3 regions of the Comamonas sp. 7D-2 genome follow, and region 1 is predicted to be linked to each of the others. Evidence: predicted binding sites of a transcription regulator. Region 1 holds the regulator's gene; each other region holds the start of a gene.
The links. Region 1 encodes FNR, which switches genes on or off when oxygen is low (the NO sensors DNR and NnrR bind a similar motif). Its sites were predicted from a motif close to TTGATNNNNATCAA; they were not measured.
Positions count from the first base shown of each region.

Region 1 (2,266 bases):
CTGCCTGGGCAGCCCGTAGATCAGGTCCACGTTGATGGAGACAAAGCCCAGGCGGCGCGCCTCGGCCACCAACGAAAAGACTTGCTCGGCGGGCTGCTCGCGGTGCACCGCTTTCTGCACCGCGGGATCAAAGTCCTGCACGCCAAAGCTCAGGCGATTGAACCCCATGTCCTTGAGAGCTCTCAGCCGCTCGTTGCTGACGGTGCGCGGATCGACCTCGATGGAGTACTCGCCCGCGGGATCCAGCTTGAAATGTTCACGCATCAAAACCATCAGCTGCTGCAACTCGGCATCGCTGAAAAAGGTCGGTGTGCCTCCGCCCAGATGCAGCTGGCTTACGAGTTGACCTTTGCCGCAATGCTCGGTATGCATGGCCAGCTCGCGGCTCAGGTAGTCCAGATACTCGGCAGCCTTCTCATGATGCTTGGTCACGATCTTGTTGCAGGCGCAGTAATAGCAAAGCGACTCACAGAACGGCACATGCACATAAACGGACAGGGGCAAAGCGCGCGAGCCAGAATGCGTCTTGCGCTGCTTGAGTGCCAGTATGTAGTCGTCTGCACCAAAAGCCTCAACAAAACGGTCGGCTGTTGGGAACGATGTGTAGCGTGGGCCGGGGATATCAAAGCGGCTCAGCAACTCAGGCGTGACTGCGGTCATAACTGGGAGTTAGGGTGCGCCCACACTCTGTATAGAGCAGATTTCAATGGAAATCAGATCCTGAAAATCATGCCCAAAATAGGCAAAAGCGCATGTTTTTGAACGAATACAGGCAATGTGCCCCAAGGCAATCACCCTGTCCTTGATGAAAATCAAGAGACCTCAAGGCAAGTGCTGCGACAATTTGATCCATCTCATCTTCAACCACGAGGTCAATGACCAGCGCGACTCTCCACTCTGTGTCTGTCTGCGCCGTTGCTAAAAGCCCATGAATCTTCAGACCATCAAAGCATCCTGCTCCAACTGCAATCTGCGTGAACTGTGCATGCCCATGGGCCTGGACGATGAACAAATGGAGCGCATTGACGAGATTGTGGCCACGCGCCGCAAGGTCAAGCGCGGTGGGCTGCTGTTTCGCAATGGCGAAGAGTTCACCTCGCTGTATGCCATTCGAACCGGCTTCTTCAAGACCAGCGTGGCCACCGAAGACGGGCGCGATCAGGTCACAGGCTTTCAGATGGCTGGCGAAATCATTGGTCTGGACGGCATCGTCAACGACCACCACACTTGTGATGCCGTGGCCCTGGAAGACGCCGAGGTCTGCGTCATGCCGTTTGACAAACTGGAGCAGCTCTCGCGCGAGGTCACTGCCCTGCAGAACCATGTGCACAAGGTCATGAGCCGCGAAATCGTGCGCGAGCATGGCGTGATGCTGCTGCTGGGCAGCATGCGTGCCGAAGAGCGCCTGGCGGCCTTTGTGTTGAACCTGGTCCAGCGCCTGTCGGCACGCGGCTTTTCCAAGTCGGAACTGGTGCTGCGCATGACGCGCGAAGAAATCGGCAGTTACCTGGGCCTCAAGCTCGAGACCGTGAGCCGCACTTTCTCCAAATTTGCAGAGGAAGGTATTGTGGAAGTCAAGCAGCGCCACCTGCGCATCCTGGATACCGAGGCGCTCAAACGCATCGTCAACAGCCAGCAATGCCAGAACTGAACCGAGTCGACAGACACTCTCAAGACAAAGCCCGCGGACAGCGGGCTTTTTTGTCTGTGCGAATTAATCGGGCAGAGGCTCGGAAACGATGCCGCCATTGAGATCGCTGACGGAGCGACCCAGCATCACCGTCATCGCACCTCCGATCAGGGTCACGACCCAGAAGGCAAAAAAAGCGACCGTATAGATGGCCTGGCGCGACCAGTCCAGGGGGGAGCCCAGCCAGTGCACATCCAGCGGGTCCACAAAGGCGAAAACCACCATCTCCATGATTGCTGCCGCCAGAAAGGCCGGCCAGACAATCCACATCCAGCGTCGAGCATCCATCCTGATTCTCCTTGGGCTGTGGGCTTGGTCATATTTTGCACAACAGTGGTGACCGTTCATGCAGGACTGCGGGCATGCACCGTGGCGGGAAACCCTGAACTACTCTCTTTTCAGGAGCATCCTGCGCCATCTGGATATCAAAAAACCATTTACTTCTACATCAACGTTAGACAGAACATGCGCAACACGCTCTGATTTTGATATCGGCAACAAAAAAGGCCGCAAAAGCGACCTTGGCGGAGCAAGCGCCAGAGCACTCAGCGATCCAGCGGATGGTCCTTGGCTGGC
Region 1 covers NZ_CP094238.1:2,173,490-2,175,755, reverse strand. The annotation lists gene hemN (oxygen-independent coproporphyrinogen III oxidase) at 1-660, opposite strand, end outside; gene fnr (fumarate/nitrate reduction transcriptional regulator Fnr) at 929-1,651, shown strand; gene MPZ60_RS10050 (hypothetical protein) at 1,715-1,978, opposite strand; gene MPZ60_RS10045 (FixH family protein) at 2,236-2,266, opposite strand, start outside.

Region 2 (2,266 bases), 350 kb from region 1:
TGTCAGCGAAGGCGATCAGGTGCAGCAAGTGCCTCATCGCGCCCACTGGCAGCCCGTGGAATACAACGCTCTGCATGGCGGCATGCAGCGCATGTTCGAGCCCATGCAGGACAGCACCACCACCAGCGCGGCCTGGCTGGCGATGATCAATGCCCTGGGCCAACTGGCCGATCAGGTGTTCTGCACCGACGAGCTGCATGAACGCTGGTTTGTCGAGGCGCACCAGTTCCGCATCGACACCACGGACGGTATCGGCCGGCCCACGCCCGAAGGTGCGCACCGCGACGGAGTCGACCTGGTTGCCGTACTGCTGGTGGGGCGCAAGGGCGTCAAAGGGGGCGAGACCCGCGTCTTCGAGGCGAGCGGTCCCAACGGCCAGCGCTTTACCTTGACCGAACCCTGGTCGGTGATGCTGCTCGACGATGCGCGCATGATTCATGAGACCACGCCGATTCAACCCGTCGAGCCTGGTGGCGTGCGCGACACCCTGGTGCTGACCTATCGCCGCGGCAACTTCCAGGGTGCCGAGCTTCAGGAGCAGAAGGGTCAGGCTGCCTGATTGATCCGGACGCCTTTGTTCGGAAAATTTGAGCAAAACTGTAACGTGCTCAATACGTCAAAGTGACGTCATCAACACTGCATGATGCAGGCTTGTCGCGGCGAAGCTTTCGCCTCTTCGAGTCTTCCCTGCATCCAACAAGCCAGATCAGCTGGCCAACACCACGCCTTGCAGAGCGTGGTTTTTTATATGAATCGTTTTTACGCCCTTAGTATTTCAGTGCTGACCGCTCTTGTCACAGTAGCGGCCTGCAAGCCTTCGCAAGATCGTCCGGCGCAGGCGGCCTACACCAAGGAGCCCACGATCTACTTTCGCAATGGCCTTGAGATTACCCTCGGCGATGCCTCGGTACCGATTCACGGCGTGGAGGAATGCCCTTATGGTCTGGCCGCGCCGGCCGGGGCCGTGGTCGAGCTCAATGATGCCAAGTGCATTCGACTCTCGGACGATACCGAGCGGATCGTCGTGATGTTGGACATGCCGGGCGGCATCGTCCGGGAGGAATGGACCGTGCGCCGCGATGCGCCCAGCAAGCCCCATGAGCCAGCCTTCAAGAATGTATCCCTGCTGCGCCCAGACGGCACTCGCATCACGATCACCGACAAGTCCGACACTCTGCTGGACAAATGCTACGAATACCAGACGGCCCATGTCTGTATCTGAGCCGGGTCTCAGTCAGCGTGAACTTCAGGGTTGATTCATGTCAGCACGCTGAGGCATGATGAAGGCAGACTCAACGCTATTTCAAGAGCGGCATCTGCCCCGGGCCTCTGGCTTGAGGCCCGTGTCGCCTGCAACCTGAAAGGAGAAACATATGTCCATGTTCAATCACATTCTGGTTCCGGTCGACGGCTCCAAGCCCTCCATGCTGGCGGCACACAAGGCCGCTGAGCTTTCCAAGGTCTTCGGCAGCGCCGTGACGGCGGTGTATGTGGTCGATCCCTATCCTTTCACCGGCGTGGGCGCCGACTTTGCCTACGGCCAGTCACAGTATCTGAGCGCGGCCACCGCCGAAGCCAACACCGCCCTGGATGCGGTCAAGGCCATCATGGATGAGGCAGGCGTGCCCGTGAAGACGCTGGTGGGCGAGGGCCATGCGGTGCATGAAGGCATTGTGCGCACCATGGAAAGCGTGGGTGCCGATCTCGTCGTCATGGGCTCGCAGGGGCGACGCGGCCTTGAGAAGCTGATGCTGGGCAGCGTCACGCAGCGCGTGCTTGGCGCCGTGCGTGTGCCGGTGCTGGTCGTGCGCGAGTGAGCGCGAGGCGGCTGCACCATGAAGCAACGGCTCCTCAGGGAGCCGTTTTTCTTGTGAGCAAGGGTGCTTAGCGATTGAGCAGCCGGGCCAGCCAGCCTTTTTTCTTGCGCTGCAATTCCAGCTCCTGCAGCACTTCCGCTTTGAGTCGTTCTTTTTCTGCCGTGTGTCCGCTCTCTTTGGACATCATGCGCAGATAGACCTTGGCCGAGTCCACATAGCCATGGTCTTCGTTGCGGATGTGGTTGAACAGCCAGCGCGAGAGCATGCCATGCAGTTCGGCGGCCACATCCTCACCCGCATCGAAGCGGGTCTGCATCTCGATCACGCGGCGCGTGAACAGCTCGTGCACTTTTTTGTGCGGCCCTGCGAACATATAGCCGGCGCTCTCGATCAGGCTTTCCTCGAAGACGAAGTGCGAGACGGTGTAGTCGATCATCTCGCCGATGACA
Region 2 covers NZ_CP094238.1:2,524,786-2,527,051, forward strand. The annotation lists gene MPZ60_RS11610 (2OG-Fe dioxygenase family protein) at 1-559, shown strand, start outside; gene MPZ60_RS11615 (hypothetical protein) at 749-1,222, shown strand; gene MPZ60_RS11620 (universal stress protein) at 1,380-1,817, shown strand; gene MPZ60_RS11625 (bacteriohemerythrin) at 1,885-2,266, opposite strand, start outside.
Region 2: a site for FNR is predicted at 1,253-1,266, ahead of MPZ60_RS11620 (universal stress protein). Genes of this name have one in related genera too.

Region 3 (2,266 bases), 1.8 Mb from region 1:
CCATGGCAGGCGAAACTGGCCAAAGGCCAGTCGGACGGCTTCACCGTCGGCACAGGGGTGCAAACAGTGAGCCGTCCTTCGAACTGCTTCTGAAATAAGAGCTGCCGGCGTATCTGGAACAAACGCTGCAGCCCTTTTTTATTGATAAAACGAAGAAGGAGACAACATATGTCCAAGCTGCCACCTGCCCTCAAAAAGCTGGCTTTGCCTGTCATCGGCTCGCCGCTTTTCATCATCAGCAATCCCAAGCTTGTCATCGAGCAGTGCAAGGCCGGTATCGTCGGCTCCATGCCTTCTCTCAATGCCCGCCCGGCCGAGCAGCTGGAGGACTGGCTGGCAGAGATCACCGAGACTCTGGCGGCCTGGGACAAGGCCCATCCCGATCGCCCTTCGGCACCATTCGCCATCAATCAGATCGTGCACAAAAGCAATGACCGTCTGGAGCACGACATGCAGGTCTGCGCTAAGTACAAGGTGCCCATCATCATCACCAGCCTGGGTGCGCGTGAAGATGTGAATCAGGCCGTGCATGGCTGGGGCGGTGTGGTGCTGCACGACATCATCAACAACAAGTTTGCTCGCAAGGCCATTGAAAAAGGTGCCGATGGCCTGATCGCCGTGGCAGCCGGTGCTGGCGGCCATGCGGGTGTGAAGAGCCCATTTGCCCTGGTGCAGGAAATTCGCCAATGGTTTGACGGCCCTCTGGCGCTGTCCGGCTCGATTGCCACGGGTGGCTCGATTCTGGCGGCCCAGGCCATGGGTGCGGACTTTGCCTATATCGGATCGGCCTTCATTGCCACCGACGAGGCGCGCGCCGTAGAAGCCTACAAGCAGGCGATCGTCGAGGGCAGCTCCGACGACGTGGTCTACAGCAATCTGTTCACAGGCGTGCATGGCAACTATCTGGCACCTTCGATTCGTGCGGCCGGTCTGGATCCGGAAAACCTGCCCGAATCAGACCCCAGCAAGATGAATTTTGGCGGCGGTGCGCAAAAGGCCTGGAAAGATATCTGGGGCTGTGGCCAGGGTATCGGTGCCATTGACAAGGTGCAGTCCACGGCGGAGCTGGTGGCTCGCCTCAAGCGTGAGTACGCCGAAGCCAAGGCAAGCCTGCTGGTTGCCTGAGGCAGTTCACTATCTTCTGTGCCAACGGCGTCTTCGGACGCCGTTTTTTATGGGCGGCTTGCTCGCTTGATGTTGCTCAAGCACGACTTGTGCAAGGGTTAACCCTTGTTAAATCGCTTCGGAGTTGATGCGTATCAATGTAGGCCTGGTCCTGCAATTGGCTTTTGCATATCAAGTCATGATGATTGTCAAAAGAAGAGTAGTATTCCGTTAATTTCAGTAAATACTGAAAATTGAGAAATGCAGCACACCCCTTCTTCTTCCACCGACAAACAGGTCGATACAGCACATGCCGAGTTGGCGAGCGTCATCCGTCGCCCTAGCGCGGGAGCTGTGTGGCAGGTGTTTGCCGGGCTGATATGGCTGCCGCAGGCAGCCTTGCTGGCCTGGGCTGTGCAACTCATGGCCAACGGTCAGGGCAGGGCCGCCGTCTGGCCCATGGCTGCTGGCGTGTTGTTGCTGGGCTTGCTGCGAGCCTGGGCAGAAGGCCATGGCGGCATGCTGGCCAATCGTGCAGCGCGCGCGCAGCTCAGCAGCTTGCGCGCCCGGGTGGCGCAGTCGCTGGCTCAGACATCGCCGCTGGACAAGAGCCGCCCAGCTTCCGGCCAGGCGGCCAGCGCCATGGCCGAGCAGGCCGAGGCCATTGTTCCGTGGCTGGCGCGTTACCAGAGCGCGATGTGGCGTGTGCGTCTGCTGCCCTTGGTGATTTTGGCTGCCGTGGCCTTGCAGTCATGGGTCGCTGCTCTGATTTTGATGGTTGCCGCGCCGCTGATTCCGCTTTTCATGGCGATCGTGGGCAGGCGTGCCAAGGCGGCCAGCGAAGAGCAGATGCTGCAGCTCGGTCATATGAACGCTTTCTTGCTGGACCGCCTGCGTGGCCTGAGCACGCTACGTGCACTGCATGCCGTGGAGCTGACGGGCCAGCGGCTGCGTGACCATGCCGAAGACCTGCGCACCCGCACCATGCGCGTGCTGCGCATTGCCTTTCTGTCTTCTGCGGTGCTGGAGCTTTTCTCGGCACTGGGTGTGGCCATGGTGGCCGTCTATATAGGTTTTCACCTGCTGGGCACGCTGAATTTCGGCGCCTGGGGCGACAAGCTCGGTCTGGGCCAAGCCATGTTCGTGCTGCTGCTGGCGCCGG
Region 3 covers NZ_CP094238.1:3,936,246-3,938,511, reverse strand. The annotation lists gene MPZ60_RS18040 (nitronate monooxygenase family protein) at 169-1,125, shown strand; gene cydD (thiol reductant ABC exporter subunit CydD) at 1,366-2,266, shown strand, end outside.
Region 3: a site for FNR is predicted at 1,250-1,263, ahead of cydD (thiol reductant ABC exporter subunit CydD). Genes of this name have one in related genera too.